DNA from 2 places in the Mesorhizobium sp. M0898 genome. Region 1 is predicted to be linked to the other one. Evidence: riboswitches for the same ligand, from Rfam matches in the RefSeq annotation. Region 1 holds a riboswitch; the other holds the start of a gene.
What was found. Region 1 has a riboswitch for S-adenosylmethionine ahead of NKH90_RS10545 (O-succinylhomoserine sulfhydrylase). Riboswitches for the same ligand answer to the same signal wherever they lie in the genome.

Region 1 (15,264 bases):
TCGACGACCTTCTGTCGCTGTCGCGCCTGGAGATGAAGCCCTATCTCAAGCCGGGAACCGAGGTCGACCTGCGCCAGGCCATCGACAGCGTCATCGATTCGCTTGGGCCGCTCGCAAAGGAAAACGGCGTCGTCATCGAGCGTGATTTCGCGGAAGGGCCGCTCGACGTGCCCGGCGATCGGGACGAGCTTTTCCAGGTATTCGAAAACCTGCTGGAAAACGCCTGCAAATATGGTCAGTCGGGCGGACGTGTCGTGGTGTCGATCATACGCAGCGACAGCGATCCCGAACCGGGCATCGACGTCACCATCAGGGATTTCGGCCCCGGCATCCCCGAAGAGCACATCCCGCGCATCACCGAGCGCTTCTACCGTGTCGACGTCGAGAACAGCCGAACCCAGAAGGGCACCGGCCTTGGCCTGTCCATCGTCAAGCATATCCTGACCCGCCACAACGCCAGACTCTCCATCAGGTCGGAGGTCGGCAAGGGTGCGGCGTTCACGGTCCATTTGCCGGCTCGCTAGCGTAGTACTATCTCTAGCACATAATGGGCCGTTTCTTTTTTCTGTCATCCGGCTAGCGTATCAGCGGGGATTCGAGGGAACGACTCAACCACGAGATCCCGGGAAGGCATTTCGTCCATGCAGTCCGTGCATATCGTCAGCGCCTATGACGAGGAGCTGAAATATCTGTCGAAGCGCATCGCGGCGATGGGCGGGCATGCCGAGCGCATGGTCGAGCAGGCGGTCGCGGCGCTGGTCAATGCTGATCCGGGGCTTGCCCAGAAAGTCATTCGGGACGACCTGGTTCTGGATGAGGGACAGCGCGAGATCGACGACAAGGCGATCATCATCATCGCCAAACGCCAGCCGATGGCGACGGATCTGCGCGAAATCGTCGGCGCGATCCGCATCTCGGCTGACCTCGAACGGGTAGGCGACCTCGGCAAGAACGTCGCCAAGCGGGTGGTTGCCGTCGCAGACGGGCGCCAGCCGAACAGTCTGTTCCGCGGCCTCGAGGCTTTGGCCAATCTGGCACTGACCCAGCTCAAGGAAGTACTCGACGTCTATGCGTCGCGGTCGGTGGAGAAAATCGGTTTCGTGCGCGACCGCGACGACCAGATCGACGCCATGTACACCTCTCTGTTTCGCGAATTGCTGACCTACATGATGGAAGACCCACGCAACATCACCCCCTGCACACATCTCCTGTTTTGCGCCAAGAACATCGAGCGCATCGGCGACCACGCCACCAACATCGCCGAGACGATCTACTATATCGTCACCGGCGATCAGATGCCGGCCGATCGTCCGAAGGGCGATAAGACGGACAAGATTATTCTTCCCGCAACCCAACCAGCGAAGTGAGTTCTCTCAGCACTGATGCGAATTTCGGATTCGCCACCCGACAGAAAATTGCGCTAAGCTTTCGACGCGCCGACTTCTCAGTTCCGCGATGAAGGCCCGGCCTTCAGGAGGCTGCGATGGAATATGTCCGCGAGTTTGCTCCTGCGCCGCCGATGTCGGGTATAATCGCTTGCGGCGTCTATACGGCTGGGCGGCGCATCGCCGACATTCCGATCGAGGAAGCCGGCGAATGGGCCGGGAAGCCGGGCCACGTGGTCTGGATCGGACTGCTGGAGCCCGACCGCAATTTGTTGCTGCGCGTCCAGGCGCAATTCCATCTGCATGAGCTGGCGATCGAGGACGCCGAGCATCCGCACCAGCGACCGAAGATCGAGCAATATGGTGATGCCCTGTTCATCGTTGCCCGCACGGCGCAGCTGATCGACAGCCGCGTCACCTTCGGCGAGACGCATCTGTTCGTCGGCGCGGGCTACATCGTCAGCGTCAGGCATGGCCCGTCGACCTCCTACGCCGCCGTTCGCCAGCATTGGGAAAGCTGCCCGCATTCCCTTGCCAAGGGCGAGGATTTCGTCCTCTACGCCATTCTCGATTTCATCGTCGACAACTATATGCCGGTGCTTGAGCAGATCGAAAACGAGGTCGAGGCGATCGAGGACAAGGTTCTGCTGAAACCGATGACCGGCTCCGATATCGAACGGCTTTACATGCTGCGCCGCGATCTCTTGCGCCTGCGTAATGCGGCCCTGCCGCTGGTGGAGGTCTGCCGGCGGCTCACCAGCGCCGATCTGCCGCAAATCCACACAGCCATGCACCCGCTGTTTCGCGACGTCACCGACCACATCCGCACTGTCCAGGAAAAGATCGACAGCCTGCGTGAGGTTCTCGCCTTCGCCTTCGAGGCGAGCCTTCTGGTCGGTCAAAGCCAGGAGACGGCGATCTCCAAGAAGCTTGCCTCATGGGCCGCAATCTTGGCCGTGCCGACGGCATTCGCCGGCATTTACGGCATGAATTTCAGCGACATGCCGGAACTGAGGATGGAATATGGCTACCCGGCCGTCCTGGCGGCAATTGCCCTGATCTGCACGTTTCTTTACTGGCGGTTTCGCAAGAATGGGTGGCTATGAAGTGGGTGAATGATCAATAGTGAATAGGGCTAGGCAAGAGCCTTGCTTTCTTACTCCAAGCTCAGCCCGCCACCATTCACCATTCACCATTCACCATTCACCATTCACCTGCTCCGCCGCCGCTCCGATGCCGGCTGGAACGCCACGCGGGCGTGGTACTTGCAGTAGGGGCCGGTTTCGGCGGCGTCGTTGCCGCAGAAATGGAAGTCTTCCGAAAGCGGATCGCCGTTCGGCCATTTGCAAGTGCGCTCGTTGAGTTCGACAAGTTGCAGATGCCGCGAGATCGGCACGACGACGTTCTCGACCGGGCGGATATAGTGGCGCGCCACCGGTTCGGCATCGAACTGCGCCTTGAGCGCGGTCGCACCGATCGACATCGAGGTGGTGGCATGGCGCGTGGCGCTTGCTGCCCGGGACACCGATTTCTGGATCGTCGATCCCTGCACCGTCTTCTTCTGGCGTGCCGGTGAGGCGGTCGTGCGTCCGCGACCGGACAGTTTCAGCCGGTGCACTTTGCCGATGACCGCATTGCGGCTGACCCCGCCAAGCTGTGCGGCGATCTGGCTGGCGCTGAGGCCCTCCGACCACAATTTTCTGAGAAGTTCGACTCGCTCGTCAGTCCAGTTCATGAGACCGCGCTCCTGCTGAAACGTGCGGCAATCGGAATCCATTCCCGACCCGGCTTCTGCCGGGCAGACACCACATATATCGGGTGATTAGGTCCGCCGCACGAAATCTAGTTATTTCTCTACTACAATTACCTTATGCGCTGACTCGGTGACAAGAGTCCCAAGGCCAACACGAATCGGTTTTTTCGGTTTTCCCCAACTTGCCCGGTCGCTTAGGAGCCGGCGTTATGCTGGGGGGCTTGCCGCGCGACCTTGCGCGACCTTTTCGTTGACTTCACGGCCGAAAAACACGATAAGCCACAAGGGCCGCCGCTTTGGCGGCTTTTTGATTTTTCCGGTTCCGGAGACGCATATAATGAGCGGTTCGGCGCTTTTCGAGACCTTTGTTCGCGCACCCCTGGCTTTCGACCACGGTGAAGGCACCTGGCTGGTCACCGACAAGGGCGAGCGATATCTCGATTTCGCCGGCGGCATCGCCGTGAATTCGTTGGGCTACAGCCATCCGCATCTGGTCGCGGCCCTCACCGAGCAGGCCGCCAAGCTCTGGCACGTCTCTAATCTGTACGAGATTCCGGGACAGAGCCGGCTCGGCGAGCGGCTGGCCGACGCAAGCTTCGCCGACAAGGTGTTCTTCACCAATTCCGGCGCAGAGGCGCTCGAATGCGCCATCAAGACGGCGCGGCGCTACCACTTCGTCAAGGGCCATCCCGAGCGCTACCGCACAACCACCTTCGAAGGCGCCTTCCACGGCCGCACCCTGGCGACCATCGCCGCCGGCGGTCAGTACAAGTATCTGGAAGGTTTCGGCCCCAAGGTCGACGGCTTCGACCAGGTCGGTTTCGACGATGTGGATGCCGCCGAGAAGGCGATCACGCCTGAAACCGCGGCGATCCTGGTCGAGCCGGTGCAAGGCGAGGGCGGCATCAGGCAAGTGCCGACGCAATCGCTGAAGCGGCTCAGGCAGCTCTGCGATCAGCACGGACTGCTCCTGATTTTCGACGAGGTCCAATGCGGCGTCGGCCGCACCGGAAAGCTGTTCGCGCATGAGTGGGCGGGTGTCACACCCGACCTCATGGCGGTGGCCAAAGGCATCGGCGGCGGCTTCCCGATGGGTGCCTGCCTCGCCACCGACGAGGCAGCGGTCGGCATGACCGCTGGCGTGCACGGCACCACCTTCGGCGGCAATCCGCTGGCAATGGCGGTCGGCAACGCCGTGCTCGACGTGGTGCTGGAAGACGGCTTTCTCGAAGACGTCCGGCGCAAGGCACTGCTGTTGAAGCAGGGGCTCGCCGGTGTCGCCGACGAATTTCCGGATGTTATCGAAAGCATCAGGGGCACCGGCCTGATGCTCGGGCTTAAATGCGCGATGCCCAACACCAAGGTCACGGTGGCACTGCGTGACCAGCATCTCTTGACGGTTCCGGCCGGCGACAACGTTATCCGCCTGCTGCCGCCTCTCACCGTCACCGAAGCCGAGATCCGCGAAGCGCTCGAGCGCATTCGTGCCGGCGCCAAGAGCCTGGCAGATGCCATCGTCGCTGCCGCTGCGAAGTAATCCTGGAATTCCTGATGTCCCTTCGCCATTTCACCGATCTTTCCGCCGTTTCCGAAGGCGATCTGCGCTTCATGCTCGACGACGCAGCGGTGCGAAAGGCAAGGCTCAAGGCCGGCGAACGCAGCAAGCCGCTCGAAGGCAAGGTGCTGGCGATGATCTTCGACAAGCCGTCGACGCGCACGCGCGTGTCGTTCGACGTCGGTATGCGGCAGTTGGGTGGCGAGACGATCATGCTGACCGGCACCGAGATGCAGCTTGGCCGCTCGGAGACCATTGCTGACACAGCCAAGGTGCTGTCGCGCTATGTCGATGCCATCATGATCCGCACCACCTCGCATGACCGGCTGCTGGAACTGATGGAAAACGCTACGGTCCCCGTCATCAACGGGCTGACCGACGAGACCCACCCCTGCCAGCTGATGGCCGACATCATGACCTTCGAAGAGCACCGCGGTCCGGTGGCCGGTAAAACGATCGCCTGGACCGGCGACGGCAACAACGTGCTGCATTCGCTGCTGGAGGCATCCGCGCGGTTCCATTTCAAGCTGAATGTCGCCGTGCCCGAGGGCAGCGAACCGGCCCAGAAGCATGTCGACTGGTCGAAAGCCAATGGCGGCAAGCTGAAATTCACCCGTTCGCCCGAGGAGGCCGTTCACGAGGCCGACTGCATCGTCACCGACTGCTGGGTGTCGATGGGCCAGGAGCACCGTGCCCGCGGCCACAATGTCTTCCTGCCCTATCAGGTCAATGCGGCACTGATGGCGAAAGCCAAGCCGGATGCGCTGTTCATGCACTGTCTGCCGGCGCATCGCGGTGAGGAGGTTACCGACGAGGTCATCGACGGACCGCATTCGGTGGTGTTCGATGAGGCCGAGAACCGGCTCCATGCCCAGAAGGCGGTCCTGGCCTGGTGCCTGGGCGCTTGATACGAGCCGCGGTGATCCGGGCCGGCCTGATCTGCGCCGCCTTGATCTGGGCCGCCTTGATCCGGGAGTTGGTGGTGCCTATCTCAGGCGCATCACGCAAATCGAGCGCGTCTCGTCGCATGCGCCCCGGAGGGCGGCATCGCCGCGCCCCGGAGCTTTGTCATGTTGGAAACTCATCAATTGGCTGAACATAAACCCAAGCTCGGCGAATTCGGCTACGCCGGCGACGACCATGTCGTGCCGTTCGAGGTCGGCCCGCTCGACGTGCGCGGTCGCACCGTCCAGCTCGGGCCGATGCTCGATGCTATTCTCAGCCGTCACGACTATCCCGAGCCGGTCGCCCGGCTCCTGGCTGAAGCCTGTGTGTTGACGGTATTGCTCGGAACTTCGCTGAAGTTCGAGGGCAAGTTCATTCTGCAGACCCGCACCGACGGGCCGGTCGACATGCTGGTCGCGGATTTCTCCACGCCGCACGCGCTGCGCGCTTATGCCCGCTTCGATGCCGACCGGCTGCAGGCTTTGACTTCTGCCGGCGAGACGTCACCGCAGACGCTGCTCGGCAGCGGCGTCCTGGCGCTGACCATCGACCAGGGCGCCCACACACAACGCTACCAGGGCATCGTCCAGCTCGACGGCGTCACACTGGAAGATGCCGCACGCACTTATTTCCGCCAGTCGGAGCAGATTCCGACCGACCTCCGGCTTTCGGTTGCCAAGCTTCTGACGCCGGGCGTCGGCGGTGCTCGCGAGCAATGGCGGGCCGGTGGCCTGCTGGCACAATTCCTGCCGCAATCGGCGGAGCGCATGCGCGTACCCGACCTTCCCGGTGGCGACGGCGATCCGCGTGAGGAGATCCACGACCCGACCGACAATTCCTGGCAGGAGCTGCTGGCGCTGCTTGGTACTATTGAACCGACCGAGCTGATCGATCCGACGATCGGCGCCGAACGGCTGCTTTACCGGCTTTTCCACGAGCATGGCGTCCGTGTGTTCGGCGGGGTGCCGGTCGCCGACCAGTGCTCATGCTCGAGGGACAAGATCCACGGCATCCTTGAAGGCTTTTCCGCCGAGGAGATCAGGGACAGCACCGAGGATGGCAGCATTCACGTCGCCTGCGAATTCTGCTCGAAGCAATATGACTTCGACCCGGCGGAGTTTGCAGCGGCCGGATGACGGCCGTCAATTGACGGTGCGCCGCATTCCCGGCAAGTCGAGCGAGAAGGCGGGGATGGCGACGTCGAACGTCTCGCCCCGCCTGTTGCGCATGGTGTAGTGCCCGACCATGATGCCGGACGGCGTCGAGAGCGGGCATCCAGACGTATACTGATAGCTGTCGCCGGGGTTGAGTCCGGGTTGCTCGCCGACGACCCCGGGGCCGCGCACTTCCTCGACCTTGCCGGTGCCGTCGGTAATGTGCCAGTAGCGCGACAGAAGCTGCACGAACTCATCCGACTGATTGTCGATGGTCACCTGATATCCCCAGACATAGCGGTTTTGCGGAGGGTCGGAGTGATCCTCCAGATAGAACGGCCTGACCTGCACTTCGATGTTGCGGGTGACGGCGCTGTACATAAACTGCTCCAAAGCAATGTAGATGGAACTTTCGACGCTCAGCGCAGTTTGATCAACGATGCGCGTCATCTCCTTGCCCGACTCGAGCGCAGGTGCCGAAAAACAATGTCATTTAAGTGACACATGACAATGATGGTGTGCAGGCTTGTGCCGGGCGACTCAGCGTTCTGTCGAATTGTTGAAAACGGCCGTCATGCGGCCGGCACTTCTGGAGTGACCAGATCTCGATGGAACCGACATTCGCAGCCGCCCTCCTTTCCATAGCCCTCCTTCTTTCAAATCTCGCCAGCATCCTGTTAGCTTCGCTGAAGCTGAAGCGACCAGCCAGGATCGCACCGCCCGCCAACGCGCCGCCGGTATCGATCGTCATCCCGGCACGCGGCGTCGAGCCGTTTGCCGAAGAGACGCTGGAGCGCGCCTTCTCACTCGACTGGCCGCGCTACGAACTCATCTTCTGTGTCGCCCATGCCGACGACCCGGTGGTCAAGCCGATCACCGCAGCAATGGCGCGCTTTCCAGCTATTCGCGCCCGCCTTCTAGTCGGTGACGACCGCATCAGCGGCAATCCAAAACTCAACAATTGCGTGAAGGGTTGGGAGGCGGGGCGTTATCGCTGGGTCATCCTTGCCGATTCCAATGTGCTTATGCCGAGCGACTACGTCCAGCAGCTGATGGCGGCATGGCGGCATGGCACTGGCCTCGTCTGCTCGACGCCGATCGGCTCACGGCCGGACAGTTTCTGGGGGGAGGTCGAATGCGCCTTTCTCAACACGCTGCAGGCACGCTGGCAGTACGCTGGAGAGGCGCTCGGCCTCGGCTTCGCGCAGGGCAAGAGCATGTTGTGGAACAAGCCGATGCTCGACGCCAATGGCGGCATCCGCGCGCTTGCCGCCGAGATCGCCGAGGACGCCGCCGCGACCAAGCTGGTCAACGGGCTCGGACTGCGGGTCAATCTTGTCGCCTCGCCCTTCGAACAGCCGCTCGGCCGGCGCACGCTTGGCGAGATCTGGTCGCGGCAGGCGCGCTGGGCGCGGCTGCGCCGCGTCACCTTCGCGCTGTTCTTCGCCCCCGAGATCCTGATCGGCGCGGCGCCGCCGCTGGTGCTTGCGCTGATCGCGGCGGCTGACGCCGGCGTCAGCCTGCCGGCAACCGCCATCGCCGTGCTGGTCGCGGCCTACCTGCCGGAATGCGCCTTGGCCTCGGCCAAGGGATGGCAGCTGTCGCCGCGCACGATCCCGGCGATGATGGCGCGAGACCTGATGCTTCCCGCCATTTGGGCGCGCGGATGGCTGAGCGGCGCCGTCGACTGGCGCGGCAACGTGATGACTATCCAGACAAAGACCGTCGCGGAGCTGGAAGAGACCCCGTCCGGCGCCTGATCGGGCGCGTTCCCGCTCGCCTCTGTTCGGCCATCCCTTATCCGGCAACTCTCAGTGCCTGCTCGATGTCTTCGAGCAGGTCGTCGGCGTCCTCAAGGCCAACTGACAGCCTGAGTGTTCCCGGTCCGATGCCGAGCTCGGCGCGGGCCTCATCGGTCAAGTTCTTGTGCGTCGTCGTCGCCGGATGGGTGATCAGGCTCTTGGCGTCGCCGAGATTGTTGGAAATGAGCACGACGTCGAGTGCGTTCTGGAAGGCAAAGGCCGCCTGCTTGCCGCCCTTCACATCGAGGCAGATCAGCGTCGAGCCACCCGACATCTGCTTCTTGACCACGGCCGCTTGCGGGTGGTCGGCACGGCCAGGATAGATGACACGGGCGATTTGCGGGCGCTCGGCCAGGAAATCCGCGATGCGGCCGGCACTTTCCGTCTGCTGGCGTACGCGTAGCGGCAGCGTCTCAAGGCCTTTCAGCAGCGTCCAGGCATTGAAGGGCGAGAGGCTTGGGCCGGTGTGGCGGAAATAGTCATGCAGGTTCTCGTCGATCCATTTCTTGTCCGACAGAACGATGCCGCCAAGACAGCGCCCCTGGCCGTCAATATGCTTCGTGGCCGAATAGACGACGATGTGGGCGCCGAGCTGCAGGGGTTTCTGCTGCAAGGGCGTGGCGAAGACATTATCGACGATCAGCCTGGCGCCGATCGAATTGGCAAGTGCCGCGACGGCGGCAATGTCGATCACTTCCAGCGTAGGATTGGTCGGGCTTTCCAGGAAGAACAGTTTGGTGTTCGGCTTGACCGCCTTTTCCCAATTGGCGATGTCGGTGCCGTCGACCAGCGTTGCCTCAATGCCGTATTTCGGCGCCAGCGTCTCGACCACCCAGCGGCAGGAGCCGAACAGCGCGCGCGCCGCTACGATATGGTCGCCCGCCTTGGCGCTGCACAGCAGTGCTGCCGTCACCGCCGCCATGCCGGATGCCGTGGCGCGCGCGTCTTCGGCTCCTTCCAGCGCGCACATGCGTTTTTCAAACATGTCGACCGTCGGATTGGCATAGCGCGAATAGATGAAGCCCGGCTCCTCGCCCTTGAAGCGGGCCTCCGCCGCTTGCGCCGTCTCGTAGACATAGCCTTGGGTGAGATACATCGCCTCGGAGGTCTCGCCGAAGCCGGAACGCAGCGTTCCGGCATGCACGAGTGCGGTCTGAGGCTTCCAGTCGCGCTTCTTGGTCATCATTCCATCCAAACACCAAAATTGGTCCAAACAACAAAAAACCGGTCGCGAAAGTCGCAACCGGTCCATATGGCCTTGCGGCCCGACGGTCCTTTAGCGACTTGTTTAACGTGGCTGCAAGCCGACCGGCCAAATCACCACGGGATAACGAGCTTTAGACCCGCGCCACGCTTGCGTCAATTGCCGGCATGATTAAGAGGGTTGTACCAAGCAGGTGCCAAACGCGTCCACGGTCGGACCTGCGACAGAACAAGACCTCGCCCGGCGTTCGAACGGAGCCAGACCCTTGCGGCAGACAGGCATTCTTCCCGATCAGGATATTTCCGCGCTGTTCCAGACGGGCGCGCTGAAATCGCCGCGCACGCTCGATGCCGATCAGATCCAGCCGGCCAGCCTTGACCTCAGGCTCGGCGACAAGGCCTGGCGGGTGCGTGCTTCCTTCTTGCCCGGCCCGGACCACAGGGTTGTCGACAAGCTCGACCGGCTGAAGCTGCACGAGATCAACCTCGCCGAAGGTGCCGTGCTGGAAACCGGCTGCGTCTACATCGTGCCGCTGCTCGAAAGCCTGGCGCTGCCCGCCCATATTTCCGCCTCCGCCAACCCGAAAAGCTCGACCGGACGGCTCGATATCTTCACCCGGGTAATGACCGACCGTGGCCACGAGTTCGACAAGATCGCCGCCGGCTATGAAGGCCCGCTCTATCTGGAGGTCAGCCCGCGCACTTTCCCGATCGTCGTGCGCACCGGCTCGCGGCTGTCGCAGATCAGGTTCCGCACCGGCAATGCGCTCTTGTCGGAAAGCGAGCTGCACGACCTGCACCGCACCGAGATGCTGGTCGCCACCGAACCACCCAACATCTCAGGCGGCGGCATCGCGCTGTCGATCGACCTCGACGGCGACAAGGATGGGCTTGTCGGCTATCGCGGCAAGCACCACACCGGCCTGGTCGACGTCGACAAGCGCGCCGCGCAGGATGTCGTCGATTTCTGGGAGCCGCTCTACAAGAGCGGTGCCGGCGAGCTGGTGCTCGATCCGGACGAATTCTATATTCTGGTGTCGCGCGAGGCGGTGCATGTGCCGCCGCTCTACGCGGCCGAAATGACGCCCTTCGATCCGCTGGTCGGCGAGTTCCGCGTCCATTATGCCGGTTTCTTCGACCCGGGTTTCGGCCATTCGGCGTCGGGCGGCACCGGCAGTCGGGCGGTGCTCGAGGTGCGTAGCCACGAAGTGCCGTTCATCCTCGATCACGGCCAGATCGTTGGACGGTTGGTCTACGAGCACATGCTGAAACGGCCGCGGGCGCTCTACGGCACAGATCTCGGCTCGAACTATCAGGCGCAGGGCCTGAAACTGTCCAAGCATTTCCGCGCCGCCCGCTGAGCTTGTTCGCAATTCCGTCAGCCGCGAAACAGATATTCTTTCGCGGCGCCAAGGCAGCCATGAAACTGACCGATAAAGAGCAGTTCTCGCACTGCCAATCGCTTCTTCCCCCAAAATCCTCTGGTTTGCTTCTCGTCGTCAAGTGAGGCGCTTGAGCTGGACTGCAAGGGGAACAACTGCTTGTCGATACATCCCAGCACATGGGCTCTGGCGGAGTCGATACCGCAGGCTCTGCCATTGTCGTTCAGTCTGTCAGCGCGGAGTGCGGACGTCATGCGATCCGCGTTGCGCATCAGAAAGCTCACTTGCGATTTCGAATAACCGGTGGCCAGAAGCCGGTTAGTCATCGACATCCGGGCCCCGCGATAGGATTTTGCGCTGCATTGTCCGGCGCTGTAAGCCGCTGGGGAGAAATAGGCGAGGAACAGGACTAAACTTACGAACACAGTGCCAATCCGCAGGCCGTTCATTTCTCGCCCCTGAATTATGTCACCAGTTTACAACGCCTTCACCGCCACCTTCACCGGCTGCTCGATTTCAAGCGGGTTGCGCAGAGGCAGGCCGAAATCCTGCGCCTCGATTTCGAATACGTCACCGGCCTCGGTCCTGATGCCGTCGGCAAAGGACAGCGTCGCCGTGCCGAACATGTGCACATGCACGTCGCCCGGCTGGCGGAAGGCCGAGTATTTGAAGTGGTGATGCTCGAGATTGCCAATGGTGTGCGACATGTTCGCCTCGCCCGACAGGAACGGCTTTTCCCAAAGCAGCTTGCCGTCGCGCAGGATGCGTGAAGCGCCGCGGATATCGGACGGCAGATCGCCGATCAGGATCTCCGGCCCGAACGAAGCGTTGCGCAGCTTGGAATGGGCAAGGAAGAGATAGTTCACACGCTCGGTGACGTGGTCGGAAAACTCGTTAGACAGCGTGAAGCCGACGCGGAACGGGGCGCCGTCGTCGCCGATCACATAGATACCGGCGATTTCCGGCTCCTCGCCGGCATCCTGGGCGAAGGCCGGCGACATAAGCGCCGCCCCGGGCGCCACCGCCATGGTGCCGTTGCCCTTGTAGAACCATTCCGGCTGCACGCCGATCTGGCCTTTCGCCGGCTTGCCGCCCTCAAGCCCCATGCGGAACATCTTCATGGAATCGGTCAGCTGTTCCTCGCCGTCCGTGCTGAGCTTCTTGTGCATGGAATCGCGGGTCGCGGCGGAGCCGAGATGCGTCAGCCCGGTGCCGGTGAGATGGAGATGCGCCGGATCGGGATGGTTGATCGGCGACAGCAGCCGTCCCTTCTTGTAGGCTGCGTCGAGATCGACGGTTTCGCCGAAGCCCTTGCGCTCGATCAGGGCGACAAGCCCGCTGCCGGTACGCGCGGCTTCCATCGCCAGCGAATAGACGCTGCGGGCGCCGTTGATGACGCGGGTCTTGCCGCCGTTGCGGGCAACGACGCGGATCGTCTCGGCGTCGTCGAGGATTTGTGAGATCAGCATGGTAACCCTCTCTGAATTGTGGGCTGGCCTGCCCTTTCTCGGCAAACCCTGCCCTGCGCGGCCAGGACCCTGTCCGCGCCTCGGTTGAAATTCTTCGTCCGGATTGCGCTCGCGGATCAGGTCCCTCGGGGGACTTCTTTGCGCCGCCCGGCAGCGCCGCGATGTGACCCGTATGCCTCCTGGTTGCCTCTCAAGCCTTGTTCTTGTTGTAGACGTCGAAGACGACGGCGCCGAGCAGCACCAGGCCTTTGACCACCTGCTGCCAATCGACATTGACGCCCATGATCGACATGCCGTTGTTCATGACGCCCATGATGAAGCCGCCGACCACCGCGCCGATGACCTGGCCGACGCCGCCCATCGCCGAAGCGCCACCGATGAACACCGCGGCGATGACGTCGAGCTCGCTGCCGAGGCCGGCCGCCGGCACAGCCTGCCCCAGGCGCGCTGCGATAATCAGACCGCCGAGTGCCGACAGCACGCCCATATTGATGAACACCATCAACGTCAGCCGTTCGGTCTTGATGCCCGATAGCTGGGCTGCCTTGGCATTGCCGCCCATCGCATAGATGCGACGGCCGATCGTCATGCGTTTGGTAACGAAGACGAACAACGCGATCAGCACGCCCATCACCATGAGAACGATGGGGAGGCCCCTATAGGTGGCGAATTGGTAGACGAGAAACAGCGCCAGCGCGCTGATCACCAGGGTCTTGACGACGAACAGCGAGAAGGGCTCGGCTTCGTAGCCATGCTTCTCGCGGGTGCGCCGTGCCCTGAGGCCGAAATAGGCATAGGCGAGCACGGCGACGAGGCCGATCACGATCGTCGTCAGGTGCAGCGTCAGGCCGCTGCCGACAATGGTTTTGCCGGCGGCGTTCACGGTTGGCGGTATCAGCGTCAACGGGCCGATCAGGTCCGGAATGAAGCCGGAACTGAGCGCCTTGAAGCCGACGGGAAGCGGCCCTACGGAAGACCCGCCACCCAGCAGCGCCTGGCAGATGCCGCGGAAGATCAGCATGCCCGCCAGCGTGACGATAAAGCTCGGTATTCGGTGATAGGCAATCCAGTAGCCTTGTGCCCCGCCGATCGCACCACCGACGATCAGGCAGATGATCGACACCACCAGCGGATTGCTCAATGGGCCAAGCGGCCAGATGACCATCATCATCGCCGCCAGTGCGCCGATGAAGCCGGCGACGGAGCCGACGCTGAGATCGATGTGACCCGAAACGATCACCAGAAGCATGCCCAGCGCCATCACGATGATGAAGCTGTTCTGCTGTACGAGATTGCTGAGGTTCACCGGCTTGAACAGCGTTCCGGACGTGGTGAACTGGAAGAACACCATGATTGCGATCAACGCCAGCACCAACCCGTATTCGCGCAGGTTGGTGACCAGCGCCGAGACGGCAATGCGAGGTCCCTGTTGTAGATCCTGGGCAACGCCGGTCTGCGGCCCGGGAGCGCTTTCGGTGCTCATGATGCTTTTCCTTCTCCGCGGACGATGGCGCGCATTATCTTTTCCTGGCTGGCGTCGCTTGCCGCCATTTCGCCGACGATGCGTCCTTCGTTCATGACGTAGATGCGGTCGGTGATGCCGAGCAGTTCGGGCATTTCCGACGAGATGACGATGATTGCCTTACCCTCGGAGGCGAGACGCGCGATGATCGTATAGATTTCATACTTGGCGCCGACGTCGATACCGCGTGTCGGCTCGTCGAGGATCAGCACTTCCGGATTGGCGAACAGCCATTTCGACAGCACCACCTTCTGCTGATTGCCGCCAGAAAGGTTGCCGGTCATCTGGTAGACGCTCGAGGCGCGGATATTGGTCCTGCCGCGATAATCGTTGGCGACCGAAAGCTCGCTCAAATCGTCGATCACGCCGTGGCGCGACACGCCGGGCAGGTTGGCCAGCGTGATGTTGTGCTTGATGTGGTCGATCAGGTTGAGCCCGTAGGTCTTGCGGTCCTCGGTAACGTAGGCGATGCCGTGTTCCACCGCCTTGCTCACCGAAGAGACGTCGATCGGCTTGCCGTTGAGGAACACCTCGCCGGTGATGCGACGGCCATAGGACCGGCCGAACAGGCTCATGGCAAACTCGGTCCGGCCGGCACCCATGAGCCCGGCAATGCCGACCACTTCGCCCTTGCGGGCGTTGAGGTTGATACCCTTGATGACCTGCCGCTCGGCATGGATGGGGTGGTAGACCGACCAGTTTTTCACTTCGAGAACGGTCTCGCCGATCTTCGGCTCGCGCGGCGGATAGCGGTCGTCGAGCGAACGGCCGACCATCGAGGTAATGATGCGGTCCTCCGAGATGTCCTTCTTGGCCAGCGTCTCGATAGTCCGCCCGTCACGGATGATGGTGACCTTGTCGGCGACCCGGTTCACCTCGTTGAGCTTGTGCGAGATCAGGATCGAAGTGATGCCTTGCCGCTTGAATTCGAGCAGCAGATCGAGCAGCGCCTGGCTGTCCTTTTCGGACAGGCTCGCGGTCGGCTCATCGAGAATGAGCAACTTCACTTCCTTGCTGAGCGCCTTGGCGATCTCGACCAGCTGCTGCTTGCCGACGCCGATATTGGTGATCAGCGTGTTGGGGTCTTCCTTGAG
Region 2 (15,264 bases), on a different contig from region 1:
CCTGGCCAGTGGCTGGCTGTCACGGCCGGCTATTCGTCGATTTCGACAATGGTGATGCAGTTCGCCCAACGACGCGGCATCAACGTCATCGCGCTTGTGCGGCGCTCGCACCAAAGCTTCGATCTGAAGACGCTTGGCGCCGCCGCCATTCTTGACCTTTCGGACTTGAAGGCAAGTATCCGGGAAGCGGTGATGGATATCACCGGCGGCGCCGGATTGAATGGGATTATCGACAATGTCGGCGGACCTGTCAGCGGCGAATTGATCCGCACCCTGGCGCTCGGCGGGCAGATGGTGATCAATGGCGGAATGAGTGCCGAGCGCTTCGAACTGCACAATTTCGACGTGTTGCTGAGCGGCGTCGAAATCAGGGCGAATATCTATCGCTACTTCTTTTCGCCGCCTGCCGAAGCCGACCGGCCTGTCCTATGCGAGATTATCGACACCTTCGGCCAGCCCGGCTTCCACGTTCCTGTCGGCGGTCTCCACCCGCTGACCGAGTTCAAGCTTGCCGTGGCAAACAGTCTGGATCGCGCCGATCTTGGAAAACAGATTTTCAGGATGTAGCCCGCGTCACGACACCGAAAACATCATGGTAACGACAAAAGGCGCTACGTCGCGATCCGTCTCGTCACGTCTTCCAGCCAGTGGTCGCTTATACCCAGTGCTTCGAGGTGCTCCAGCGTGCTGAGCACGTAATCCTCATTCCTCCCCGATTGGCCGACGGCGCCGCGAACGACGGCCGCCGCCTCGGCCGGGTCGAGCGCACCGGCATATTGCTCATGGCTGCGGTCCACGACATAGGCGACGGCGTCGACCGTCTTGCCCCCATCCGTTTCACCCTTGTCGAGGCGAACGCTGAGCACACGTTCGAGATAGACGTTGGTGACCAGCTCGCGTTCGCGCAGATAGGTAATGACCTCGTTGCGCAGCTCGCCTGGAACCCGGAACGCCAGCCCGATGCAGGAGCCGCCGCGGTCGAGGCCGAGCACCAGGCCCGGCCGTTCGCGCGTGCCGCGATGCACGAAAGAATAGACGCAGAGCGAACGGCGGTAGCCATGCAGGCGGGCGCGCCGCGTCTCGACATGTGCGAATCCCGGTCGCCAGATCAGTGAGCCGTAGCCAAAAACCCAAAAATCGCCCATATCGCCAAGCCTGATTGTGACGACCACCTCACCGGTGGTGTTTCAGTCCGTCTACCTGTTGGTGCCGCAAGCGACAGCCCGCCCGTGCCACCCCGCGTTAACGAAAGCCGCAGCATGACGTCAAGTGACGAGCGCCCGCCGCCCAGCCAACGTCGCCGCCTGTTGTGGCTTGCCGCTTTCATCCTCGTGCTGTTCGGCATCTACAGCGCGGGCTGGTTCTACCTGGCGGACCTGGTCGAGAGCGCAACCAAAAAGGCGGTCGCCGATCTCGACGACAAAGGCATCAAGGCCGACTGCGCCAATCTCGCGGTCAGCGGCTATCCCTTCAGCTTCACCGTTTCCTGCGACAGCCTGGCTTACGAGGACGACAGCCGCAACGTCGCGGCATCGACAGGCAAGATCAACGCCGCCACGCAGATCACCCGGCTTCTGTCGCCTGCCGCCGAGCTCAGGGGGCCGCTCAGGACCTCTGTTCCCGGCATGACCCCGCTCTGGATCGACTGGGATGATCTGCGGGCCGACATGAAGCTGTCCTGGCCGCTGCCGAGGCGCCTCTCGCTGCAGGCAGAAGGCCTGTCCGGCCAGACCGATCCGGCAGACGACACCGATCCCGTCTCGCTGTTCAGCGCCGGAACCGCCACCGGACAATTGCGCCCAAACGGCCCGGACATCGACTATGCCGGCAATTTCACCGATCTTGAAATCGACGCGGCGGCCATCGGCGGGCGCGTCTTGCCGCCGCTCGACGGCAGCGGCGACGTGACGCTGAAGAACGGCCTGACACTGATCAAGGCAAATCCGACGAGCCTGCGCGGCCAGGCGGCCGAAATCCACGAGCTCGATCTGTCGTCCGGAACTGCGCGCATCACCGTTTCCGGACCGCTGTCGGTCGATGACGACGGTCTCATAAATGCCGACCTGACGATCAGGCTCAATGATCCAAAGGCCGTGGCGGCAATCCTCGCCACCGCCATCCCCGAGCAGAAGAAAGAGATCCAGACCGGCTTTGCCGGACTGGCGCTGCTCGGCAACCAGCCGTCGATGCCGCTGAAGATCGTCAGGGGCAAGGCCTCGCTCGGCTTCATCCCGCTCGGCAAGATCAAGCCGCTCGACTAGAGCAATCCCAGGAAAAGTGTGAAACGGTTTTCCGTCCGGAATTGCGCAAAACAAAGAGATAGAGCCGTTCGGCGTTTCTGTGAAACGATGAACCGCTCTAAGCCGGGCCGGCCTGCGATCGGCCTGCCGCGGCTTATCCCTTCGGCGGGTGTTCGACTGCCTGGCGACCGAAATCCGGTACATCGATGTCCTGGCCGGCCTCGATGATCGAGCGGCGGACAGCGCGGGTCCGGGTGAACAGGTCAAACAGTTTTTCGCCGTCGCCCCAGCGGATCGCCCGCTGCAGCGAGGACAGATCCTCGGAAAACCGCGCCAGCATTTCGAGAATGGCGTCCTTGTTGTGCAGGCAGACGTCGCGCCACATGGTCGGGTCGGACGCCGCGAGACGAGTGAAGTCGCGAAAGCCGGAAGCCGAGTATTTGATGACCTCGGACTTGGTCACCGACTCCAGATCGTCGGCGGTACCGACGATGTTGTAAGCGATGATATGCGGCAAGTGCGAAACGATGGCCAGCGTCATGTCATGATGCTGCGGGTCCATCGTGTCGATGTTGGAGCCGCAGCGGCGCCAGAATTCCGAGAGCTTTTCCAGTGCTGCGGGATCGGTGCCGGGCAGCGGCGTGAAAATGCACCAGCGGTTCTCGAACAGTTCGGCAAAACCGGCGTCCGGTCCCGATTTTTCGGTGCCGGCCAAAGGATGGCCGGGGATGAAGTGCACGCCAACAGGCACGTGCGGCTGCATCTGCGCGATCACCGACGCCTTGGTCGAGCCGACATCGGTGAGGATGGCGCCCTTCTTCAGCGCCGGCGCGATCTCTGCGGCGACCGTGCCTGAAGAGCCGACCGGCACCGAAACGATAACCAGATCAGCATCGCGAACCGCCTTTTTCGCATCCGTCGTATAGGTGTCGCCAAGGCCGAGTTGGCTCGCGCGTGCCAGCGTCGCGTCGCTGCGCGTCGAAATCGCGACTTGGCCGGCGAGTCCCTCGCGGCGGATGACGCGGGCCAGCGACGAGCCGATCAGGCCGATGCCGACCAGTGCGATCTTTCCGAACATCGGTGAGGTCATGGTGTTCTAGCTTTTCAGGAATGTCGCGAGTGCGGCGACAACGCCGCGATTGGCCTCTTCGGTGCCGATGCTCATGCGCAGCGCGTTCGGAAAACCGTAGCCGGAAACGCGCCGCAATATGTAGCCGCGCGCACTGAGGTAGTCGTCGGCGGCGGCCGCCGAATGCTTTTTGTCCTCGGGAAAGTGGATGAGGATGAAATTACCGACGCTCGGCGTCACCCGCAGCCCGAGCCCGCTTAGTTGCTCGCTCAGCCATGCCAGCCAGGTCTCGTTGTGCGCCACGCTGCGTTCGATATGGGCGCGGTCGTGGATCGCCGCGATGCCGGCCTCGATTGCCGTCGCATTGACGTTGAAAGGCCCGCGCACGCGGTTGATCGCGTCGATGACGTGCATTGGCGCATACATCCAGCCGATCCGCGCCCCGCCTAGGCCCAATTTGGAGAAAGTGCGGGTCATGACCACGTTTTCCGCGCTGCCCACCAACTCGACGCCGGCTTCATAATCGTTTCGCCGGACATATTCGGCGTAAGCTGCATCCAGCACCAGAAGCACGTTTCGCGGCAGGCCGGCATGCAGGCGGCGCACCTCCTGGAACGGCACGTAGGTGCCGGTTGGATTGTTTGGATTGGCAAGGAAGATGATCCGGGTAGCCGGCGTCACCGCGGCGAAGATCGCATCGATGTCGGCGCGTTCATCGGTCTCCTTGACCGTTACCGGGACGGCACCGGCCGACTGAATGTAGATCTTGTAGACCATGAAGCCGTGTTCGGTGATGATGGCTTCGTCACCGGGTGCGAGATAGGTCTGCGCCAGCAGGCCCAGAATCTCGTCGGAGCCGTTGGAGCAGACGATGTTCGCCGGGTTGAGCCCGTGCACCTCGGCGATGGCTTCCCTCAGGCGCCTGGCGCTGCCGTCGGGATAGACCGCGAGCTTGTCGGCGACCGCACGCGCGGCCTCTATCGCCTTTGGCGAAGGGCCGAGCGGGTTCTCGTTCGCCGACAATTTATGGACCTTGGCGACACCTTCAGGCGCCGCGCTCTTGCCGGGCACATAGGCTTCGATGTCCATGATGCCGGCGCGGGGCTTTGGACGTGTCTGATCCGGTGTCTGGCTCATTTCATGAAATCCGTCGAGAGTGCCTCCATCCGGAAGCCGCAGCGGAAATACAAGCCGTGGCCCGGAATGTCGAGGGGCCGGCAATTCGGGATCAAGAACTTGCCGTTGACGAAGCCATGCGCGAGTCATAGAAGAACGGCTACAGTTCCGTGGTGATTTGGCCGGTCGGCTTGCAGCCACGTTAAACAACTTGCTAAAGGGCCGTTTGCATCTTGTAACCGGCTTTGCGAAGGCATGGCCGGTTTTTTGTTGCCCAGACCGGTGGACAACTGAAGGCCGGGCAAGGAGATGTGATGGTCGCTTTGCGCGCGCGAAAAACCAACAACGAGGCCGACCAGCCGTCGAGCCCGGTGTTGCGTTTCGGCGCCGACAAGCCGCTCAAGCTCGACGCCGGCACGCTGCTGTCGCCGTTCCAGATCGCCTACCAGACCTATGGCACGCTCAACGACGCGCGGTCCAACGCCATCCTCGTCTGCCATGCGCTGACCGGCGACCAGCATGTCGCCAACACCAATCCGGTGACCGGCAAGCCGGGCTGGTGGGAAGTGCTGATCGGTCCCGGCAAGATCATCGATACCGACCGTTTCTTCGTCATCTCGTCAAACGTCATCGGCGGCTGTCTCGGCTCCACCGGCCCCGCCTCGACCAATCCCGCCACCGCCAAGCCCTACGGGCTCGACCTGCCGATCATCACCATCCGCGACATGGTGCGGGCGCAGCTGATGCTGGTCGAGCACTTCGGCATCGAACAGCTGTTCAGCGTGCTTGGCGGCTCGATGGGCGGCATGCAGGTGCTGCAATGGGCCTCCAGCTATCCGGAGCGCGTCTTCTCGGCGCTGCCGATCGCCACCGGCGCCCGCCATTCCTCGCAGAACATCGCTTTCCACGAGGTCGGCAGGCAGGCGGTGATGGCCGACCCGGACTGGCATGGCGGCAAGTATTTCGAGCACGGCAAGCGGCCGGAAAAGGGGCTGGCGGTGGCGCGCATGGCCGCCCACATCACCTATCTGTCGGAAGCAGCGCTGCACCGCAAGTTCGGCCGCAACCTGCAGGACCGCGAAGCCCTGACCTTCGGTTTCGATGCCGACTTCCAGATCGAGAGCTATCTGCGCCATCAGGGCATGACCTTCGTCGATCGCTTCGATGCCAACTCCTATCTCTACATGACACGGGCGATGGACTATTTCGATCTCGCCGCCGACCATGGCGGCCGGTTGGCCGATGCCTTCGCCGGCACCAAGACGCGCTTCTGCCTGGTTTCGTTCACCAGCGACTGGCTGTTCCCGACCGAGGAGAGCCGCTCGGTCGTGCACGCGCTGAACGCGGCCGGCGCTTCGGTCTCGTTCGTCGAGATCGAGACCGACCGCGGCCACGACGCCTTCCTGCTCGACGAGCCCGAACTGTTCGCCGCCATCAAAGGCTTCATCGCCTCGGCCGCCCGGGCAAGAGGGCTTGGCGCATGACCCCGAAAGGTTGCAGGCTGTTCGGATCAGGACCATGCGCCAGGCATCAGCGCATGACCCCGAAAAGTTGCAGACTTTTCGGATCAGGATCATGTGCCGAGCAAGAGCCGAAGGCATGAGCGTCAACCGCGCCCAGCGCGTCGACCTCGAAGTCGTCGCCGATCTCATCCCGCCGCAGTCGCGGGTGCTGGACGTCGGTTCCGGCGACGGCCTGCTGCTCGAATTGCTGCAGGAGACCAAGAAGGTCGACGGTCGCGGGCTGGAACTGTCGCAGCGCGGCGTCAACGAATGCGTGGCGCGCGGCCTGTCGGTTATTCAAGGCGATGCCGACAAGGATCTCCAATTCTATCCCGACAAGGGTTTCGACTTCGTCGTTCTGTCGCAGACCTTGCAGGCGACCCGCAATCCGAAGCTGGTGCTCGACGAACTGCTCCGGATCGGCAACCGCGCCATCGTCTCATTCCCGAATTTCGGCCACTGGCGGGTGCGCCTTTCGCTGCTCTTCAACGGCCGCATGCCGGTGACCAAGGACCTGCCCTATTCCTGGTACGACACGCCCAACATCCATTTCTGCACCATTCGCGACTTCGTCAATCTGTGCGACGAGCTTGGCGCGACGGTGGAAAAGGCAACCGCGCTCGACGCCAACGGCCAGCGGATCGGCTTCTCCATGCCTTGGTGGTTCTGGAACTTTTTCGGCCAGCAAGCGGTATTCCTGCTGAAACGATAGGTTTGACAGGCAGAAGCAACGAACCTCAGACCTGCGCAAGAAACCATATTTTCAATTTTCAATCCAATGAAGTTGCCCGGCATTCTTTGTTGCTTTAACAGGTCTCAAACGGGTTGGTTTGGGGGAAGCAATGAAGACGTTAGTATTAGCAACAGCTTTGATGTCGGCCACTTTGATTTCCGGATGCACGACGTCGAAGACCGATTTCCAGAATGGACAAGTCGCGTTGAGTGGCAGCCCGGCGCTGAAACGGCAGGCGATCCAGCGGTGCATGACCAAATTCAAGATGCGGTTCGGCAAGGTTGAAAGGGCAAACCTCGCCGCGCTCATGAACGTCCCGGATGCCGGATTGGAACACACGTTCTGCACGCGATTGATGAACGGCTTCGCGAACGGCAGGATCAACTACTCGGATTACCTGGCTGCATTGTCGCATGGCGACATGTCCAACGCGATCAAGGTGCTGCAGGGGCGGTGAAGCTGCCGATGCAGACGCGATCCAAATTCGGTGCCGCCAGATAGATGGCGGCACCATAGACGCCGGTTGTACCCGATCATTCCCTCTATTCAAGCACGTCCGTGGCCTTGTGCGGGTGCTGGACGCCATCAACGAAGACCACGTCGGACCGGGAATTGCCGGTACGCAGCGGCAATATCTCCTGATAGGCGGGCGAGTCGTACCATGCACGTGCCTGCTGCCGGTTGGGAAACTCGATGACTATGAGATAGCCCGGCCAGGTGTTTTCAACGACTTCCACCTCGCCTCCGTGCACCACGAAGCGGCCGCCAAACGGTTCCAGCGTGGCATCGATCTTGTGCAGGTACTCGACGATCTGCGGTCCCGGCGTGACCTGGCGCATATGGGCGACGGCGTAGGCGGTCATGGCGTAACTCCTTGTGGTCGAAGGCCGGACAACCGGCTTGATGGGAGCAGTTTGCCGAGACGTCGCGCACAGGTCGATTACCCCCGAGGTAATGACACTGAATACAAAACCGACGCGCCGCTGCCGTCAGCTGAAAGATATTTCCGCCTGGCACCGATGATTTCCACCCACCTGCGCTGTCCTTATCGATGAGCGCGCCTGGATAGTCCGGCGGCCGGGAATAGAGAGGTGATCCATGGGATCGTTGCAAAATCAGAATGTCGTCGTCGTCGGAGGCAGCCGTGGTGTCGGCCGCTCCATCGCGGAGGCCGCCCTCAAGGAGAAAGCGACGGTGCTGGCCGTCGCCCGCGGAAAACAGGCCCTGGCGCAATTTGCCTGGGAGGTCTCGGGCGTGAAGACGCTCGCGGCCGATGCTACGATGGACTCCGCCCCGGATAAGGTCTTCGCCACGCTTGAGCCGGACGTACTGGTGATCTGCGCAGGTGCGCTGGCGCCTTCTGCGCCGGTGCATGAACAGAACTGGAAGGCGTTCTCGGCAAATTGGGACACGGACGTCAAGGCGTCGTTCCTGTTTTGCCGGGCCGCTCTGCGGCGTCCGCTCAACCCGGGGACCCGGATCGTTCTGATCTCCAGCGGCGCGGCCTTGACCGGCGGACCACCGAACGCCGGCGGCTATGCCGGCGCAAAACGCATGCAGATGTTCCTGGCCGGTCATAGCCAGAAGGAGGCCGACCGGCTTGGCCTCGGCCTGCGCTTCATGGCGCTCGCGCCGATGCGCATCATGCCGGAAACCGGCGTGGGCAAGGCCGGCGTCGACAGCATAGCGGCCTATATGGGCATCCAGCCGGCGGACTTCATCGCCGCCATGACCGACATGCAAACGCCGGCCGATGTCGGACGGGCGGTGGTCGCACTCGCCACCGGCCAACCGCAAGGCAGTTCCTTCATGGTGAGCGGTAGCGGGCTTGCCCCGGCCGCCTGAGGGGCGCGTAATGCAACGCTCGCTCGTAACCGCACAAGCCACATGACAAACGGTCAACCACCTCTGCAGCCAGCACCCCAGCCGATCCTCGATCGGCTGGCCTTCGAGAAGGTCACGGCCGCGCATCGCCGCGAGCTCAAGCTGCATTGTTATCGCATGATGGGTTCGCTGCACGAGGCCGACGACCTCGTCCAGGACACGTTGCTTCGCGCCTGGCGCGCAAGATCGGAGTTCGACGGGCGAGGTTCGGTTCGCGGTTGGCTCTACATGATCGCGACCAACGCTTGCCTCAACGCCATCAAGGCGAGGTCGAGGGCGCGTCGCATTCTCTGGGAACCCGGACGGCCGCCCTCGCACGGGGCGGCCATAGGCGGGCCGGTAGCCGACATCGCCTGGCTGGAGCCCTACCCCGACGCCGAGCTTCCAGACGTTGCCGGCAGCGAGCCAGGTCCGGAAGCCCGTTACGAGAGCCGCGAGGCCGTCCAGCTCGCCTTCGTCGCGGCGATCCAGGATCTGCCGCCTCGGCAGCGCGCCGCGCTGCTGCTTGCCGACGTCCTCGGATGGTCGGCTGTCGAGACGGCGCGTTTGCTGGGCGGATCGACGGCTTCGATCAACAGCGCGTTGCAACGGGCCCGCGCAACGCTGGCGGCGCGCTATCCTCAGGGACGGCCTGCCAGCCGATCACGGCCCAGCCCCGAAGAAGGCCTGCTGCTCGAACGCTACATGCAGGCCTGGCAGGCCGCCAATCTCGACAGCTTGATCGAGCTGCTGCGTGAGGACGCCATCTACACCATGCCGCCTTGGCGCGAATGGTATCAAGGCCGCGAAGCGATCCGCGGTTTCTTCGAGACCGTCTGGCCGAGGTTTGGCGGCTTCCGCACGCTGGCTACCCGCGCCAATGCCCAGCCGGCGGTCGGGGTTTATTCCCGCAGCCACGATGGCCCTGAATGGCGGGCCCATTCCCTGCATGTGTTCGACGCAGCCGAGGGCGGGATCGCTTCCTTGACGATCTTCATAGGGCCGCTCGGGCCATCTCTGTTCCCGGCCTTCGGCCTGCCACCAGCCTAGCTACCCCTGGGCCAGCCTTATCGGTCGAGTTCCGGGAAATATGGGTCCGAGAAAAACCTTCGGTCGCGCTCGCCTTGCAGGCAGTCGATCGGTGCGTCGATGCGGATCGTCCTCGGATCCACCTTGGGATACTCGGCGCTGCTGACCTCGAGGATCAGTTTGCGGCGAGTGGCGGTGGCGAATTCGGAAGCAGCATAGATCGGCAGCACGAACGAGCCCGGCCCGCCGGTGACGCATTCGGCATAGTACCGGTCGAGATGGCTGAAGGTGGGTGACGGGCTGACCAGGATCGGCAGCCCGTTGATGACGATGCCCTTCGCCAGCGCCGCATCGCGTGCCGTTGTGACCGGCAAGCCGGTGTTGTTTGGGCCGTCCCCCGAGACGTCGATGACGCGGCGTTTGCCGGTGAAGGCCGTGCCGTTGAAAAGCTCGGCACCGAAAGCCACAGCACCGGAAATCGAGGTGCCGCGAAAGCTCCTGAACGGGCGGGCCGCGATCTTGTCGGCGAAAGCGTTGGCGCTCTCCTTGCTGTCGACGACCTGCCAGGCAATGACCGCATCGTCGCGGATGGTGCCGGCCCATTCGAAATAGGCGATGGCGATGCGGCCGAAGGTGCCGGCACGCACGGCGTTGATGAAGTCGGGGTGGCGCAGCGCCGCGACATAGCCGGCGCGCTGCAGGGCAAACTCCCTTTCATCCATCGACTGCGAGATGTCGACGGCCAGCACCAGCTCGACATCGACGGCAATTGCATTGGCCGGTGCGGCCGCAGGTGCCGCCGGGGTGCAGGCAAGGCAGGCGAGCAGGGCGAGAGCGTCAAGCATGGCCGATCGGAACGTTCCCATCTGAAACGATCGCGACAGTTTTTCGCCGCGATCGCGGCGAAATAAAGCTTGCCTTCTATTTCTTTCGGCCAGCCGAAACGACAACCGGGGGCGGTTCGATGGCACCTGCCCTGATACGGGCCGGCTTGAGTGGCGGCTGGCCGGCATCCTTGACGATGGTCAACGCCCGCCGGAAGAAGCGGGCATTGTGCTGGCCGCGGCCGATATTGAGGATCGCGGCGTCGGGAAGGCGCTTCTCCAGCATCGACAGCACTTGCCTCAGCGTTGGGCCGTCGAACGCGTCCAGCGCCTCGTCGATGATCACCCATTTCGGCCGTCGCAAGGCCAGCCTGGCAAAGGCCAGCAGACGCTGCTCGTCGTCGCTGAGCTCACGCTCCCAGCGCGCCGAGCGATCGAGCGAGGACGACAGGCGTTGCAGCCCGACATCGGCCAGCACCTCCGAGATCTCGGCATCGCTCGCCTCCGCCGCGCCGTCTGAATGGTTGAGCACCTCGCGCAGCTTGCCGAGCGGGAAATAGGGGGTACGCGGAACAAAGATCGGCGCTTCTCCGGCCGGCATGCCGATCCGTCCGCTGCCCCATGGCCACAGACCGGCAATGGCCCGGAAGAACAGCGTCTTGCCGGCGCCCGGATCTCCGGTGATCATGACCCGGTCGCCGGCGCGGATTTCGACATGCGGCTCGGCAAGCTTGGTGCATCCCTCCGGCGAGGCGACCTCGAGTTTCTCGAAGGTCAGGCTGCCGTCCGGGTTTTCGCCGAACGAAATGCGCCTTTCCGTATGGTGCAGCGCGTCGGTGTCGCCAAGCGCGATGCGAAAGTCGGCGACCCGCATCAGCGTAGCGCGCCAATCGGCGATGCCGCCGATATTGTTGATGAACCAGCGCAGCGACGAATGGACCTGGTTGAAAGCGCCGACGGCCATCATCAGGCCGCCAAAGCTGATATCGCCGGCGAAATAGACCGGTGAGGCGACCAGGATCGGTGCGACGACAGTGATCCAGCCATAGGTGTCGGTAACCCAGGAAAGATTGATCTGGGCGCTGTAGATGCGCCGCATGGCGCCCAGCACCATGCCGAGATCGAATTCGAGCCGGCGCCTGGCATCGGCCTCGCCGTGCGCCAGCGCGATGGCATCGACATTCTCGTTGACGCGAACCACCGAGGAGCGCAGCTCCGCTTCACGCGTATAGCGATCGTTGTTGAAGCGGATCAACGGTCGCCCGACCAGCCAGCTCAACCAGGAGGCGGTGCCAGCATAAAGGATCGCCGCCCAGACCATGTAGCCGGGTATGGCCAGCAAATGGCCGCCTATGTGGAAGACGAAGCCGGAAGACAGCGACCACAGGACCCCAACGAACGAGGCAAGCAGGATGCAGGACTGCAGCAGGCCGATGCCAAGACCGGTGGAAAGATCGGAGAGATGCCCGGCATCCTGCTGCAGGCGCTGGTCGGGATTGACGCCGATGGCGCCGGCATGGGTCAGCCGGAAGGCACGCGCCGGCCGCATCCATTCGTCGATCAGGTCGAGCGTCAGCGCCTCGCGCAGCTTCAGGCGGAGCATCTGGTCGAGCCAGGTCTGGCCGACATTGAGCACCACAAGCCCGCCGGCGATGCCGGCAAAGACCAGAAGCTGATGCAGGAAAGCCGGCATGTCGCGCCGCGCAAGCGCGTCGTAGAAAGGCTGGTTCCAGCGATTGAGCAGAACCTGCCCGATTGAGCTCGCCACGATGACGGCGACGATGCCGATCGCTGCCCAAAGCAATTGTTTTCGCACTGGCGAGCTGGTCAGTGCCAATTTGATTGTTGCCAGCTGCTCACGCAGGCTGCTGGCTTCGATCGACGTGGCAAGCTTCTGGGCGCTGGCCTCGACATCCGGACGATCATCCATCGGTTAAATCCTTGCATTCGGAGCAATGCCAAACCGGTCATAGGGATCGGCCGCACGGCCTTCAATCGGACAGCAAACCTGATATCGTCAGATAGGCGTGAAAAAGCACGTCTCGGATCACGAACGCGTCATCCTGGCGGTGCCGGGTGTTCGGCCCGCGACAGCCGGCCAAGCGTCGGCGCGCCATGCGGCGAGAGAACCGGCACGAAGACGCGGCGGGACGCGCGCTGGGCAACCGGCACGCCTTGATAGAGCCGCTTCTGCGCCTCGACGACGATAACGCCCGAAAAGATCGGCCAGAAGCGCCGGCCGGCGCGTTCCAGCACGTTATGGAACTGCATCATGAAACGTCGCGGCGACGGCGGGAAGAACAGCGCATCGGACCACGCCGCCGGCGTGAAATTCGCTTCGCGCAGCAATTCGGTCAGCTGGCCGCGCGAGAACGGTCGGCCATTGCCGAAAGGCGTATGCTCGAAGCGTGCCCAGACACCGCGCCGGTTGGGCACGACGATGACGACACGGCCGGCCGGCGACAGCACCCGCCAGATCTCGTTCAGCGTCTCGCGCGGGTTCTCGACATGTTCGAGCGAATGGACGAGCAGCATGCGGTCGATGCAGGAATCGACCAGCGGCAGTTCCTCATCGAAGACCAGCGCGGTCGCCGTCGGCCCGGTCGCCGGCCAGACCACCGCGCCCTGTGTTGCCGGCATGAAGGCAAAGACACGCTCGGCATCGCTGCCGAAGCGTTCCAGCCACGGCAAGGTGTAGCCGAGGCCGACCAGCCGCTCGTTGGGCACGACGGCCCATATCGAGGACAGCGCCATGGTGATCGAGCGTTCGGCCAGGCGGCCGAGCGTGGTTGAATAAAACGAACGGAGATCGACAATGTCTGAATGCATGCGCGGAACGGTAGCTTCGAAGCAGTCCAAGTTCAACAAAGGCAGATGACATCGGCTGGCGGGCGCCCTATGTCTGCGGCAATAAAGGGAGAGATGCGATGCCGGTCGAGATCGAACAATTCATGTGCCGCAGCGACAATTTCGGCGTGCTGGTGCATGACCCGAAAAGCGGTCAGACGGCGCTCATCGATGCGCCCGAGGAGGCGCCCATCCTGGCGGCGATCAAGCGCACCGGCTGGACCCCGACGATGATCCTGACCACTCACCACCATCTCGACCACGTCGAGGCCAATCTGGCGCTGAAGGAGCGCTTCAAGCTGCGCATTGTCGGGCCGGAAGCCGAAAAGGCAAAGATTCCCGGCATCGACGAAACTGTCGAGCAAGGCTCGGTCGTCCATCTCGGCGACGAGCGGATCGAGGTCATCGCCACACCCGGCCATACCGCCGGCCATGTCACCTATCATCTGCCGGCGTCGAAAGTAGCATTCGCCGCCGACACGCTGTTTGCGCTCGGCTGTGGGCGGCTGCTCGAATGCAAGCCGCCGGTGATGTACGAATCCCTGAAGAAGCTCGCGGCGCTGCCGGCCGAGACGGTCGTCTATTGCGGCCATGAGTATACGCTGGCCAATGCCCGTTTCGCGCTCACCGTCGACCCGACCAATTCGGCGCTGAAAGAGCGTGCCGCCAAGGTCGAGGCGCTGCGCGCCGACGGCAAGCCGACGCTGCCGACGACGATCGGCGAGGAACTGTCGACCAATCCGTTCCTGCGCTGGCACGATCCGGCGATCCGCAGGCATCTCGGCCTGGAGAAGGCCTCCGACGCCCAAGTGTTCGCCGAGATCCGCAAGCGCAAGGACAATTTCTGAGCGGCGCCAGGAGCTAGGGTCATGACCAGTTCCGCCGAAATCATCGCCCTGCTCGGCCTGAAGCCGCATCCGGAAGGCGGCTGGTATGCCGAGACCTTTCGCGACGGCACGGCAGGCACGCGCGGGCATTCGACGGCGATCTATTTCCTCCTCGAGAAGGACCAATTGTCGGCCTGGCACCGGGTCAGGGACGCGGCCGAGGTCTGGCATTTCTATGACGGTGCGCCGCTGGCGCTGTCGATACACCGAGAAGGCGGTCCCGTCATCGAGGAGGTCCTCGGTACGGCGCTTGCCGCGGGCGAGCGGCCGCAGATCGTCGTGCCGGCAGGCTGGTGGCAGTCGGCACGCAGCCTCGGCGAATGGACCCTGGTCGGCTGCACCGTGGCGCCGGGTTTCGATTTCTCCGCCTTCGAACTCGCCGAACCAGGCTGGCTGCCGGGAACGCCCTAGGCACCTAGCCCAGCAGCAAACCCAGCGTGATCGCCAGCTGGCCGGCATAATACAGCGCCCAGACCCCATGGCGCACCCAAATGCGGTGCGCCGAGATGGCGGGCAGCAGGAACTTTTCCGCGGCGTGCAGCCCGTCGGACAGCATGAGCAGGATGACGCCGCCGACGACCCAGACGCTGTTCAGGGTGAGCGCCGCAATGCCCATGCCAAGCAGCGCCGCGGCATGGATGCCAATCGGCAAACGCAAGGCCGGGCCGGTGCGGCGCCAGAGCGCGAAAATCATCGCCAGCGCCAACACGGCCATCGCCAGGGCAATAATTCCTCGCCACGGTTCGGCCGAGAGCAGCCCGAGGCCGCTGCCGGCGCGCAGGAACAGCACGACGTAAAGCACATGCGCGGCAAGAAAACTGGCCGTGCCGCCAAGAAATGCCTTCTCGCCGTCGCGCGACAGGAAGGCGTCGCCGACGGCACTGACGCCCAGCGCGGCGACGAGCAGCCATGGGCCGCCCTGCTGCGCGACCAGCACCGCCAGCATCGCCACCGGCAATGTCCTTGCCGCCGACCGCGAAAGGCGCGGCGGCATGCCGAGGCTGAACGCGTAAATCACCGCCGCCGCCAGCGAAAATACCAGCGTCGCATTGGCATTGGCATCGATGCCGCCGGGAAACGGCATCATGCGTTTGCCTCGCTCGTGGCCCTCTTGCGCAGGAACAGCGATTTCGCCGCCAGTGCCGCGCCGCCGG

Region 2: it holds a riboswitch for S-adenosylmethionine, as region 1 does, so the genes downstream of both, metX (homoserine O-acetyltransferase MetX) here and NKH90_RS10545 (O-succinylhomoserine sulfhydrylase) in region 1, are expected to answer to the same signal.

Annotation. Positions count from the first base shown of each region.
Region 1 is NZ_JAMYOE010000006.1:151,907-167,170, forward strand. It holds gene NKH90_RS10500 (sensor histidine kinase) at 1-524, shown strand, start outside; gene phoU (phosphate signaling complex protein PhoU) at 642-1,367, shown strand; gene NKH90_RS10510 (magnesium and cobalt transport protein CorA) at 1,484-2,491, shown strand; gene NKH90_RS10515 (GcrA family cell cycle regulator) at 2,596-3,120, opposite strand; gene NKH90_RS10520 (aspartate aminotransferase family protein) at 3,476-4,675, shown strand; gene argF (ornithine carbamoyltransferase) at 4,690-5,601, shown strand; gene NKH90_RS10530 (Hsp33 family molecular chaperone) at 5,764-6,774, shown strand; gene apaG (Co2+/Mg2+ efflux facilitator ApaG/CorD) at 6,781-7,173, opposite strand; gene NKH90_RS10540 (ceramide glucosyltransferase) at 7,401-8,552, shown strand; gene NKH90_RS10545 (O-succinylhomoserine sulfhydrylase) at 8,590-9,780, opposite strand; SAM riboswitch at 9,851-9,928, opposite strand; gene NKH90_RS10550 (2'-deoxycytidine 5'-triphosphate deaminase) at 10,064-11,158, shown strand; gene NKH90_RS10555 (hypothetical protein) at 11,176-11,628, opposite strand; gene araD1 (AraD1 family protein) at 11,656-12,648, opposite strand; gene mmsB (multiple monosaccharide ABC transporter permease) at 12,839-14,131, opposite strand; gene mmsA (multiple monosaccharide ABC transporter ATP-binding protein) at 14,128-15,264, opposite strand, start outside.
Region 2 is NZ_JAMYOE010000014.1:22,468-37,731, reverse strand. It holds gene NKH90_RS16810 (quinone oxidoreductase family protein) at 1-567, shown strand, start outside; gene NKH90_RS16805 (gamma-glutamylcyclotransferase) at 612-1,145, opposite strand; gene NKH90_RS16800 (DUF2125 domain-containing protein) at 1,260-2,261, shown strand; gene NKH90_RS16795 (prephenate/arogenate dehydrogenase family protein) at 2,395-3,330, opposite strand; gene hisC (histidinol-phosphate transaminase) at 3,337-4,446, opposite strand; SAM riboswitch at 4,586-4,663, shown strand; gene metX (homoserine O-acetyltransferase MetX) at 4,740-5,909, shown strand; gene metW (methionine biosynthesis protein MetW) at 6,025-6,639, shown strand; gene NKH90_RS16775 (hypothetical protein) at 6,770-7,117, shown strand; gene NKH90_RS16770 (DUF1330 domain-containing protein) at 7,203-7,523, opposite strand; gene NKH90_RS16765 (SDR family NAD(P)-dependent oxidoreductase) at 7,759-8,505, shown strand; gene NKH90_RS16760 (RNA polymerase subunit sigma-70) at 8,548-9,573, shown strand; gene NKH90_RS16755 (DUF1194 domain-containing protein) at 9,591-10,397, opposite strand; gene NKH90_RS16750 (ABC transporter ATP-binding protein/permease) at 10,474-12,306, opposite strand; gene NKH90_RS16745 (class I SAM-dependent methyltransferase) at 12,435-13,205, opposite strand; gene gloB (hydroxyacylglutathione hydrolase) at 13,304-14,071, shown strand; gene NKH90_RS16735 (cupin domain-containing protein) at 14,093-14,521, shown strand; gene NKH90_RS16730 (lysoplasmalogenase family protein) at 14,526-15,197, opposite strand; gene yddG (aromatic amino acid exporter YddG) at 15,194-15,264, opposite strand, start outside.